Regions from separate parts of the Dorea sp. AF24-7LB genome, predicted to be linked through region 3. Evidence: riboswitches for the same ligand, from Rfam matches in the RefSeq annotation. Region 3 holds a riboswitch; each other region holds the start of a gene.
What was found. Region 3 has a riboswitch for thiamine pyrophosphate ahead of thiS (sulfur carrier protein ThiS). Riboswitches for the same ligand answer to the same signal wherever they lie in the genome.
Positions count from the first base shown of each region.

Region 1: another riboswitch for thiamine pyrophosphate. It lies ahead of DWY31_RS03165 (4-hydroxybutyrate dehydrogenase); the one in region 3 lies ahead of thiS (sulfur carrier protein ThiS).
Region 2: another riboswitch for thiamine pyrophosphate. It lies ahead of thiC (phosphomethylpyrimidine synthase ThiC); the one in region 3 lies ahead of thiS (sulfur carrier protein ThiS).

Region 1 covers NZ_QUFR01000002.1:153,583-157,829, reverse strand. Annotated here, with positions in the region: gene glmS (glutamine--fructose-6-phosphate transaminase (isomerizing)) at 1-612, shown strand, start outside; gene DWY31_RS03180 (nucleotidyltransferase family protein) at 784-1,722, shown strand; tRNA gene DWY31_RS03175 (tRNA-Gln) at 2,058-2,128, shown strand; tRNA gene DWY31_RS03170 (tRNA-Pro) at 2,184-2,257, shown strand; TPP riboswitch at 2,486-2,591, shown strand; gene DWY31_RS03165 (4-hydroxybutyrate dehydrogenase) at 2,709-3,824, shown strand; gene thiM (hydroxyethylthiazole kinase) at 3,875-4,247, shown strand, end outside.
Region 2 covers NZ_QUFR01000003.1:15,928-20,174, reverse strand. Annotated here, with positions in the region: gene aspS (aspartate--tRNA ligase) at 1-454, shown strand, start outside; gene DWY31_RS04045 (hypothetical protein) at 462-671, shown strand; gene DWY31_RS04040 (ABC-F family ATP-binding cassette domain-containing protein) at 682-2,238, shown strand; TPP riboswitch at 2,279-2,390, shown strand; gene thiC (phosphomethylpyrimidine synthase ThiC) at 2,521-3,831, shown strand; tRNA gene DWY31_RS04030 (tRNA-Gly) at 4,053-4,125, opposite strand.
Region 3 covers NZ_QUFR01000005.1:171,180-175,426, forward strand. Annotated here, with positions in the region: gene porA (pyruvate ferredoxin oxidoreductase) at 1-640, shown strand, start outside; gene DWY31_RS07265 (thiamine pyrophosphate-dependent enzyme) at 658-1,590, shown strand; TPP riboswitch at 1,653-1,760, shown strand; gene thiS (sulfur carrier protein ThiS) at 1,908-2,105, shown strand; gene thiF (sulfur carrier protein ThiS adenylyltransferase ThiF) at 2,240-2,896, shown strand; gene DWY31_RS07280 (thiazole synthase) at 2,929-3,702, shown strand; gene thiH (2-iminoacetate synthase ThiH) at 3,742-4,247, shown strand, end outside.

The DNA.
Region 1 (4,247 bases), on a different contig from region 3:
ACACAGTTAATTGCAGGTTATGCACTGGCAATCCAGTTTGCCAAAGTAAGAGGCGAGATTGACGAAGCGCGTTATAGCGGTCTGATCAAGGAAATGCAAACCTTGCCGGAGAAGATTGAGAAGATTATTGAAGACAAAGAGAGAATCCAGTGGTTTGCATCCAAACAGGCAAATGCAAGAGACGTATTTTTTGTAGGTCGTGGTATTGACTATGCAATCTGCCTGGAAGGAAGTCTGAAGATGAAGGAGATCAGTTATATTCATTCTGAGGCATACGCTGCAGGTGAATTGAAGCATGGAACGATTTCTCTGATCGAAGACGGCATTCTTGTTGTCGGTGTTCTGACACAGCCGGATCTCTATGAGAAGACAGTTTCTAACATGGTTGAGTGCAAGAGTCGTGGCGCTTACCTTATGGGACTTACAAACTTTGGACAGTATAATATTGAAGATACAGCAGACTTTACGGTATATATTCCAAAGACAGATCCGTTATTTGCAACATCACTGGCAGTCATCCCGTTACAGCTCCTTGGTTATTATGTCAGCGTTGCAAGAGGTCTGGATGTAGACAAGCCGAGAAACCTTGCGAAGAGTGTTACAGTAGAGTAATCTTCCTGCAAAAGGCGGTCGTTTAGAAAATATTAAAAGAATATTAATAAAAAAGGGTGCTCAATATTGTGATGAAAATGCTATAATATTATCGCAATATTGAGCAATATAGCATCTGAAGGAAACTACCGATGGCGGGCTTGAGAGATGCTGGAACAAGGAGAGGTACAAATGAAAACGACATTAGTTATTATGGCTGCCGGAATCGGATCCCGTTTTGGCGGCGGAATCAAACAGCTGGCACCGGTCGGACTGCATGGGGAGATCATCATGGATTATTCCATTCATGATGCAATCGAAGCAGGATTTAATAAGATTGTCTTTATTATCCGTAAGGACATTAAGGAAGCATTTAAGGAAGCAATCGGAGATCGTATTGAGAAAATCTGTGCGGATCTGGATGTAGAGATTGCATATGCATACCAGGAGCTGGATGCACTTCCGGAAGGAATCGAACTTCCGACCGGACGTACGAAACCGTGGGGAACCGGACAGGCAGTTCTTGCGTGCAAAGATGTTTTAAAAGAGCCATTTGCAGTTATCAACGCAGATGATTACTATGGAAAGGAAGCATTTACTAAGCTTCATGATTTCCTCGTAGATTACACACCGGAGAAGGCGAATGCATTCTGCATGGCAGGTTTTATCCTGAAGAACACATTAAGTGAGAATGGATCTGTTACCAGAGGTGTGTGTGAACTGAATGAGAAAGGCTATCTGACAGCAGTTCATGAGACACATAACATTGTGAAGACGGCAGACGGTGCAGCAGTCGATACAGAAGACGGACTAAGAGCCATCAATCCGGAATCTTATGTATCTATGAATATGTGGGGACTGACACCGGAATTTGTCGACATACTGGAAGCTGGATTCAAAGAGTTTTTTGAGACAATGGGAGACAAAGACATCTTGAAAGCAGAATATCTTTTGCCGATTTATATTGATGAACTATTACAGGCTGACAAAGTATCTGTAAAAGTGCTTGACTCTCATGACAAATGGTTTGGTGTAACATACAAAGAAGACAAAGACTATGTTGTAAAGTCTTTTGCCAAACTGATCGAAGACGGCGTATACGCTGAGAAACTGTTTGAGGACTTGAAGTAAGAATTATCAGAAATAAGAAAGACTGTTATAGCATGCGCGCATGCTATAACAGTCTTTCTTGATTTTATGAAGTTATTGTAATGTTGGAGTGCTTTTATGAGAAAATGCAATTACATCAACGGTATAATAATATAGAAACGAAAAAATTGTAAATTTGCAAACCATCGCAAACCCGCGTAAAATGGGCATTTTCAAAGACGCTCGACAAGAAAATACAAAAAAGTTGAAAAAAATTAAAAAAAGGGGTTGCAATTTTTGGATTTGCTGATATAATAATATTTGTTCGCTGATGAAATACAAAAGATAAAAAACGAACGCAACAGAGAACTACGTAATGCGGATTGGTGTAATGGCAGCACAGCAGACTCTGACTCTGTTAGTAGAGGTTCGAGTCCTCTATCCGTAGTTCCTTGGCAGGGGCGCCGAGTGTTTTGAATGTTTGAAACATTCGGTTGACATGCCGGAGTGTGGCTCAGCTTGGTAGAGCGCTACGTTCGGGACGTAGAGGTCGCAGGTTCAAATCCTGTCACTCCGATTAAGATGAATCTCAAAGCTTATTGCTTTGAGATTTTTTTTTGCTATGGCATCCGGAGAAAGTTGCCGGTGGCAAGTTCTGTAGCTTATGGTGATGGGAAAAATGCGTCATACTTGCATGATTTATAATTGCAATTTCTTGACATCTGTTGGTGGGGCGAGTATCATTAACTGTGTTAAGACTGTAACTATCCAGTATAGTTACAGTAGATGAATTAACGAGTAAAAGAGTGATGACAAGGGGAGCTTATGTATAGGCTGAGAGGAAGTTTAGAAACTTCGACCCGGAACCTGATATGGATAATGCCATCGTAGGGATGTATTAGATATTACAGAACCCTCCTTCGTCTTCAGTCGAAGATACAGGAGGATTTTTTTGTGCAAGTTGGAGCTTACGGAGGAAGGCTAAGAATAAGCCTAAAAAGAAGAAAAACAACAGGAGGCCAACAGTCATGAAATTATTTCAGCAGAAATCAGTGATCGAGAAATATGATGATGTGAAAAGCTTTGTGGAAGCATACAACATCGGAGCGGATGATTTCATTCTCGCGACAAAACGGATTTACGAGACCTGTTTTGCACCGCTGAATCTGAAAGCACATGTAGAATACAAGAGCAAATATGGCAGCGGTGAGCCGACAGATGTAATGATCGATGCACTGCTTGAGGATTTCCGTCAGGGAGATTATAAGAGAATCATTGCTATCGGCGGTGGAGCTGTCATTGATATGGCGAAGATTCTTGTACTGGACGGGGAAGCGAAAGCAGAGAGCTATTATCGGAAAGAAGTACCGCTTCGCAAAGTGCGCACACTTCTTGCAGTGCCGACAACCTGTGGCGCAGGATCGGAAGTGTCCAATGTCTCCATTACAGAGATTACTTCGATCCACAGCAAATTAGGACTCGCCGTAGACGAGATTTATGCAGATGAGGCAGTGCTGATCCCGGAACTTTTGCGTGAGCTTCCATATGAGTTCTTCGCAACCAGCGCGATCGATGCATTTATCCATGCGATTGAATCTTTTGTATCACCAAAAGCGAACCTCTACACGGAGATGTTCAGCGAGAAAGCAATGGAGATGATCGTGCATGGATTCCGTGAGATTATCGCTCATGGAAAAGAATACCGGATGGAGCTGCTGGAAGATTTTCTTGTGGCAAGTAATCTGGCAGGTGTTGCATTTGGCAATGCCGGAACCGGAATGGTGCATGCCATGTCCTATCCGCTGAGCGGAATGTATCATGTCGCACACGGAGAGGCAAATTATCAGTTCCTGACTGCCGTATTTGCTGCTTATCAGAAAATGAATCCGACCGGCAAAATCATTCGTCTGAATGCATTTCTCGCAAAAATGATGGAATGTGATGAAGCGGTTGTCTATGAAAAACTGCAGGAATTGTTAGACCAGATTATCAGTCGTAAAAAATTAAGAGAATATGGCATGAAGGAAGAAGAAATCCATTCATTTGCCGTAAGTGTAGACGCAAGTCAGCAGAGACTTTTAAATCAGAGCTATGTGAAGCCTACCATTGAGCAGATGGAGGCAGTTTACAGAGAACTGTACTAGATAGTATACGAAAGTATAGAATAGTATATTCAAACATTAGGAGGAGAATTATGCTTGGAGAAATGTTAAATAAAGTCAGAGAGACAACCCCTCTGGTTCACAATATCACAAATTATGTAACCGTAAATGATGTGGCAAATGTATTGCTGGCATGTGGCGGAAGTCCGATCATGTCTGACGAGCCGCAGGATGTGGAAGATATTACTTCCATCTGTGGAGGATTGAATATCAATATCGGCACATTAAATATAAGAAGTATCGAAGGCATGAAGCTGGCTGGAAAGAAAGCGGCAGAACTTGGACATGCAATTCTGCTGGATCCGGTAGGAGCGGGAGCAAGTGCACTGCGCACGAACACAGCCGTTTCTCTGATGGAAGAAATTCCGTTTTCCGTGATCCGTGGAAATATTTCCGAGATCAAAA
Region 2 (4,247 bases), on a different contig from region 3:
GAACCGCTTTACAGCGATGCATCATCCATTTACTATGCCGATGGAAGAAGATCTTCAGTACATTGACAGTGATCCGGGAAGAGTTCGTGCAAAGGCATATGATATTGTGCTGAACGGTAACGAGATCGGTGGAGGAAGTGTACGTATCTTCAATCAGGATATTCAGAGCAAGATGTTTGAAGTTCTCGGGTTCACACCGGAGCAAGCACAAGAGCAGTTTGGATTCCTGCTTGAAGCATTCAAATATGGAGTTCCGCCGCACGCAGGACTGGCATACGGACTGGATCGTCTTGTTATGCTTATGGCAAAGCAGGACAGCATCCGTGATGTGATTGCATTTCCGAAAGTAAAAGACGCCTCTGATCTTATGACAGAAGCTCCGTCACCGGTTGATGCAAAGCAGTTAGATGAGCTGGGACTTGAAGTGGAAGAAAATGCCCAGGAACAGGAGTAGAGAGTATATGGAACATCCATCTATTGCTGATGAAACACTCAGAGAGAAGATAAAAGAAATCGAACAGATTCTTGCATTATATAAAGAAGGCAAAACAATAATAGAAATTGCCGGCTCGCTTGATTTCGCACAGTCGTATGTCCAGGACGTACTGCTGTGCGTGCAGGCTTCGGCTGAGGAAGACCCGGCAGCGATTGCAATGCTGCTGGAGGGGTAGGAGATTTTCTATGAGTATATTAAACGTGGAACATCTGACACATGGCTTTGGAGACAGAGCCATTTTCTCAGATGTTTCTTTTCGGTTATTAAAAGGTGAACATATCGGGCTGGTAGGAGCCAATGGAGAAGGAAAGTCTACATTCATGAACATTGTGACTGGAAAACTGACGCCGGATGAAGGAAAAGTAGAATGGTCGAAAAACGTACATGCAGGATATCTGGATCAGCATGCGGTGCTGAAAAAAGGCATGACAATCCGGGAAGTTCTAAAATCTGCATTTGACAGTCTTCTGCAGAAAGAAATCCGCATGAATGAGATATGCGATCTGCTTGGCACAGCAGATGATGCACAGATGGCAGAATTAATGGAAGAACTTGGAACAATTCAGGATGAGCTGACTTTGCATGATTTTTATACAATTGATGCAAAGGTAGAAGAAGTGGCAAGAGCGCTGGGACTTCTGGATCTTGGATTAGACCGTGATGTTACAGACTTAAGTGGCGGGCAGCGCACCAAAGTTCTGCTGGCAAAATTATTGCTGGAGAAACCAGACATTCTGCTTCTGGATGAGCCAACTAATTATCTCGATGAAGAACATATTGCATGGCTGAAACGCTATTTGCAGGAATATGAAAATGCATTTATACTGATCTCGCACGATATCCCATTTCTCAATGATGTGGTGAATATTATTTATCATATGGAAAATCAGGAACTGAACCGTTATGTGGGCGATTATGACCATTTTCAGGAAGTTTATGCAGTAAAGAAGGCACAGCTGGAAGCAGCATACCGCAGACAGCAGCAGGAGATTAGTGAGTTGAAAGATTTTGTGGCACGGAATAAAGCGCGTGTATCGACAAGAAATATGGCAATGTCCAGACAGAAAAAACTGGATAAAATGGATGTGATCGAGCTTGCGGCAGAAAAGCCGAAGCCGGAATTTCATTTCCGTTACGGACGCACGCCGGGAAAAATGCTTTTTGAGACAAAAAATCTTGTGATCGGTTATGATGAACCATTATCGAAAAAACTGAATTTTTCGATGGAACGGGGACAGAAAATTGCTCTTGTCGGAACGAACGGAATTGGAAAGACAACACTTCTTAAAAGTATTCTCGGACTGCTTCCTTCTCTGAAAGGGGAATGTGAACTGGGAGAGAATCTGGAACTTGGATATTTTGAACAGGAAGTAAAAGGGGAGAATAAAAATACCTGTATCGAAGAGTTATGGGAAGAATTTCCGTCTTTTACACAGTATGAAGTGCGTTCTGCGCTTGCAAAATGCGGGCTTACGACAAAGCATATCGAAAGTCAGGTCCGTGTTCTGAGTGGTGGAGAACAGGCGAAAGTCCGTCTTTGTAAACTGATCAACCGTGACACGAATTTTCTGCTTTTGGATGAGCCGACCAATCATCTGGACGTAGACGCCAAGGATGCACTGAAAAAAGCGCTTCAGGAATACCGCGGAAGTATTCTTTTAATCTGTCATGAACCGGAATTTTATAAAGATGTCGTGCAGGAAGTCTGGGACATGAGCAAATGGACAACAAAGATATTTTAGGTTGACATTTACAGAGAGCAAAACTATAATTAAATATACAATTTAATGTTACAGGGAGCTGGTACAAAGCTGGCTGAGAGGAAACTATAATTTGTTTCGACCTATAACCTGATTTGGATAATGCCAACGTAGGGAAGAATTACGGAAGAGAAGAGATGCCTGCGCATCTCTTTTTATACGAAAACGTTTTTTGCGGTGGCAGAAGCGTTTTTTTTATGGAATAGGAAAGTGCGCCATGCTTACATGGCAGAAAAAAATTTTTATTTACAGGAGGATGATCCAATGAGAAATTACACAACACAGATGGATGCGGCAAGAAAGGGAATTGTTACACCAGAACTGGAAAAAGTTGCAGAAAAAGAAAAGATGACAGTAGAAGAATTACAGAAACTGGTTGCTGAAGGAAAGGTAGCGATCTGTGCAAACAAGAATCATACCTGTCTGGATCCGGAAGGGGTAGGAAGTATGCTCCGTACAAAGATTAATGTCAATCTTGGCGTTTCCAGAGACTGTAAAGACTATGACATTGAGATGGAAAAGGTCATGAGTGCGGTAAATCTTGGCGCAGAGGCGATCATGGATCTGTCCAGCCACGGAAATACGCAGCCATTCCGCCGCAAACTGACAAGTGAATGTCCGGTTATGATCGGTACAGTTCCGGTATATGACAGTGTGATCCATTATCAGAGAGACCTTGCTACTTTATCAGCAAAAGATTTTGTAGATGTTATCCGTATGCATGCAGAAGACGGGGTAGATTTTGTAACGCTGCATTGCGGAATCACAAGAAAAACGATTGAGCAGATCAAAAAGCATAAGAGAAAAATGAACATTGTAAGCCGTGGTGGAAGTCTTGTATTTGCGTGGATGTGCATGACTGGAGAAGAAAACCCGTTCTACGAATATTATGATGAGATCCTGGACATCTGCGAAGAGTATGATGTTACAATTTCTCTGGGAGATGCATGCAGACCGGGATGTCTGGCAGACGCAACGGATGTATGCCAGATCGAAGAACTGGTACGCCTTGGCGAACTGACAAAGCGTGCATGGGATCACAATGTCCAGGTTATGGTAGAGGGACCGGGACATGTGCCGCTTGATCAGGTCGCAGCAAATATGCAGGTGCAGAAGAGTATTTGTATGGGAGCACCGTTCTATGTATTAGGACCTCTCGTTACAGACATCGCACCGGGATATGATCATATTACTGCCGCTATCGGTGGCGCTGTGGCTGCTATGAACGGAGCTGCATTCCTCTGTTATGTAACACCGGCAGAACATCTGGCACTTCCGAATGTTGATGATGTAAAACAGGGAATCATTGCTTCCAAGATCGCAGCACATGCGGCTGATATTGCCAAAGGTGTCAGAGGAGCAAGAGATATTGATGATAAGATGGGTGACGCGAGAAGAAAGCTTGACTGGGAAGCACAGTATGCATGCGCACTGGATCCTGATACAGCAAGAGCAATCCGTGACAGCAGAAGTCCGGAAGATGACCACAGCGATACATGCAGTATGTGTGGAAAATTCTGCGCAGTCCGCAGTATGAATAAAGCGCTGGCAGGAGAATATATTGATATTCTGTAAATATTCAGAATTATAAAAAACTGCAGCAAGGTGTCTGGTTATGGACATCTTGCTGCAGTTTTTTATATAACAAGAAATTGTATTTTCTATTATAAATAATAGCCTCCGGGACAATGCGAGCTCGATGAGGCACATTCGTCAAATACAGTGCAAGCAAAAATCTGTACTTGGGTTCACCGTATATGCAAAAAAGGAAGTGCAAACTGCAATTCCTCTTCAAGAGCGACAGACGGGGTTCGAACCCGCGACCCCGACCTTGGCAAGGTCGTACTCTACCAACTGAGCCACTGTCGCATATCTTAAGTTGTTGTTCTGTGTTATGTGTTCCTCAGAACAATACATACTATACTACGTGAATTAGTTTTTGTCAACACTTTTTTAAAAAAAGTTTTTTGAATTTTCTAATTTTCGCAAAT
Region 3 (4,247 bases):
ACTGGATGACGCAGAGGTAAAGAATTTCGTTGGAGAATATGAACCGGAAAATTATCTTCTGAATCCGGAATGCCCGATGGCAGTTGGTCCATATGCGATCACAGATTATTATATGGAAGCAAAACGCTCGCAGGCAGAAGGCATGAAACATGTACCGGCAGTTGTAGAGGAGGTTGCAAAGGAATTTGCGAAAGTATCCGGACGTGAATATGGTCTGTTTGAATCTTACTGCATGGAAGATGCTGAGCGTGCAGTTGTAATGATCGGTTCTGCAGCAGGAACAACAAAAGATGCGATTGACCGCTTAAGAGAACAGGGAGAGAAAGTCGGACTTGTGAAGATCCGTCTGTTCCGCCCATTTCCAGCTGATGAGATCGCGGAGACACTCAAAAATGTGAAAGCAGTTGCAATTATGGACCGTGCAGAAAGCTATACGAACCATGGCGGACCGTTAGGTGCAGATGTGATGAGTGCATTATACCGCGCAAAAGCAGATGCGCTGGCAGTGAATTACATCTACGGTCTTGGCGGACGTGACGTGCGCGTAGAAGACATGGAAGGCGTATTTGAAGCCCTGAAGCAGATGATCGCAGATGGCGATGCAGGAGAAACCTACCGCTATCTTGGAATTAGAGAATAAGGAGGGCCGTAGAGAAGATGAGTTATAATTTTAAAGAGACAATGAATAAATCAGAGCGTCTGGCGCCAGGACACAGAATGTGTGCCGGATGTGGTGGAACAATCGCAGTTCGTAATGTACTGCGCGGTCTTCATGAAGGTGATAAAGCAGTCATCGGAAATGCAACAGGATGTCTGGAAGTATCCACATTTACATACCCATACACAGCATGGGAAGACAGCTACATTCATAATGCATTTGAAAATGCAGGCGCAACCATGAGTGGTGTGGAAGGTGCCTACAAAGCATTAAAACGAAAAGGAAAATTAGACGAAACATACAAATTTATCACATTTGGTGGTGACGGCGGTACTTATGATATTGGTCTGCAGTCACTGTCCGGAGCAATGGAGAGAAATCAGGATCTGGTATATGTCTGTTATGACAACGGTGCTTATATGAATACCGGCATCCAACGTTCTTCTGCAACACCGATGTATGCAGATACAACAACTACACCGGTAGGAAGCGAGAGTAACGGAAAACCACAGAACAGAAAAGATCTTGCATCTGTAATTGCTGCGCATGATATTCCGTATGTGGCACAGACAACGTTTGTACAGAACTTTAAAGATCTGCATATCAAATCCGAAAAAGCGATTTATACACCAGGCGCTGCTTTCTTGAATATTATGGCACCATGTCCGCGTGGATGGAGATACAATACGCCGGATATTATGGAGATTTGCGAACTTGGTGTAGAGACATGCTACTGGCCGTTATTTGAGGTCGTAGAAGGGAAATGGATTCTGAACTATGAGCCGAAGAAGAAACTCCCAATCGAAGATTTCTTAAGACCACAGGGAAGATTCAAACATCTTTTCAAGAAAGGCAATGAGTATCTGTTAGAGGCTTTCCAGAAAGAAGTAGACAGAAGATGGGAAGAACTTCAGTTCAGATGCTCCAGATAAGGATGTGATATAAAATATATTTGACAGATCTGTGAAATATATTTATACTAGAGAAGAACAATCAAATAGAACTGGGGAGCTTATGTGATAGGCTGAGAGGAAGTTTAAAACTTCGACCCATATACCTGATTTGGATAATGCCAACGTAGGAACGCAAGGAATATGTTATGAGCGGAAGATACTTTGGTATCTTCCGTTTTTGTTATTAACAGGTATAAAAGATTGAGAGTGAACAAGAGTTCATGAAGGGGCGCACCACCGCGGGTACGTTTCTTTGTGAACTCTTTTTTTCTAAGATTAAAAGGAGGTGCAGTGAAATGATTACAGTAAATGGAAAAGAGATTCAGATGAAACAGTCAATATCTGTTGCTGCTTATCTGGAAAACGCTGGATATCAGATGAAAAGGATTGCGGTAGAGTTAAATGGAGATATTCTTCCGAAATATGAATATTCCGATACGATGTTGAAAGACGGTGATCGTCTGGAAGTTGTGACATTTGTCGGAGGAGGCTAAAGCGGAAGAAAGAGTAGTCCGGGACAAAAAGAGATGAGCACAGGGATTATGACAGTTGCGTGAGGAAACCGATGAGGAAAAAAGTTCCGGACCAAAAAGAGATGAGCCAGGAAGTTAATGACATAAAGGAGAAAATGATGGAAGGACAGACAACAAAGACATTAACAAAAGAAGAGATCCAGGCGGCGTTGGAAGAACGTCATTCGCCGGAGATCCAGAAAAAATTATCTGCCGGACATGTGACAATTGCCGGACTTGGCGGGCTTGGATCAAATGTGGCGTATGCACTTGCAAGAATTGGTGTCGGGCATTTGCACTTGATTGATTTTGACGTAGTGGATATTACGAATCTGAACCGGCAGCAGTACTTTATGGAACATCTTGGAATGTATAAAACCGATGCGTTGAAATCGCTGCTTTTGAAAATTAATCCATATCTTGATATCCGGACAGACTGCGTGAAAGTGACAGAAGAGAATCTGATTTCTCTTTTTGAAGATGCAGGAATTGTATGCGAAGCGTTTGATAATCCAGAAGCAAAAGCAATGCTGGTAAATGGAATTCTACAGCATTTTCCGAAAAAGAAACTGGTATCGGCAACCGGAATGGCAGGCTATGGGAGCAGTAATACAATTCGCACAGAACATCTGATGAAGAACTTTTACCTGTGTGGTGACCGTGTGACAGAGCCAGGTTATGGAAATGGACTGATGGCGCCAAGAGTTGCAATCTGCGCTGCCCATGAAGCAAATATGATCACACGCTTGCTTCTTGGTGAGGAAGAGATATAAATCAAAAAATAATAAGAAAAGAGGACAAACATATGAGTACAAAAGACACATGGAGTTTGGGAGGACACACATTTACATCCAGATTTATTTTAGGATCAGGAAAATTTTCACTGGATCTTGTAAAAGCATGCATTGAAAAAGCAGATGCGCAGATCATTACACTGGCGCTTCGCCGCGCAAATGAAGGCGGACTGGCAAATATTCTGGATTATATTCCGGACAATGTAACATTACTTCCGAATACATCCGGAGCAAGAAATGCAGAAGAAGCTGTCAGAATCGCAAGATTATCAAGAGAAGTTGGATGCGGGGATTTTGTAAAAATCGAAGTTGTCCGCGACTCCAAATATTTATTGCCGGATAATTACGAAACAATAAAAGCAACGGAAATTCTTGCAAAAGAAGGATTTGTAGTTATGCCATATATGTATCCGGATCTGAATGCGGCAAGAGCGCTGGCAGATGCCGGAGCAGCATGCATTATGCCACTTGGAGCGCCGATCGGTTCCAATAAAGGACTTGCGACGAAAGAATTTATACAGATTCTCATTGATGAAATGGATCTACCGATCATCGTGGATGCCGGAATCGGTCGCCCATCACAGGCATGCGAAGCAATGGAAATGGGCGCAGCGGCAGTGATGGCAAATACAGCAATCGCAACAGCAGGTGATGTTCCGGTCATGGCAGAAGCATTTAAGAAAGCAATCGAGGCAGGGCGCAGTGCTTATCTGTCCGGACTTGGAAGAACAATCGAAAGAGGCGCCAGCGCATCCTCTCCGCTTACGGGATTTTTAGAGGATTAATCTTAACAAAAATTGCAAAAATACAAGAAGGTAAAAAAGATGGAAAATCAACATATCAATGAAAGTATATTAAGTGAGGAGATTCTGGAAGATCAGAAGAAAAACAGAATCGATCATATGACATATTTGCCGGGAATGGAAGATATCGGCTCAGAAGTATTGGATCAGGTTGTAGAAGCTATGCAAGCTTACGATTATGATAAATACACGGCGGCAGATGTAAAGCGTGCAATCGCACACACATCCAGAACACCAGAAGATTTTGCGGCGCTTTTATCACCTGCGGCACTTCCGTTTATAGAAGAAATTGCACAGGCAGCAAAAGATGAGACACGTAGACATTTTGGAAACAGTGTGTATATGTTTACGCCGATTTATATTGCAAATTATTGCGAGAATTATTGTATTTACTGTGGATTCAACTGTCACAATAAAATTAACCGTGCGCAGTTAAATGATCAAGAAATTGAGAAAGAAATGCAGGCAATTGCAGAAACTGGATTACAGGAAATTCTCATTCTGACTGGGGAGAGCAGAAGTAAGTC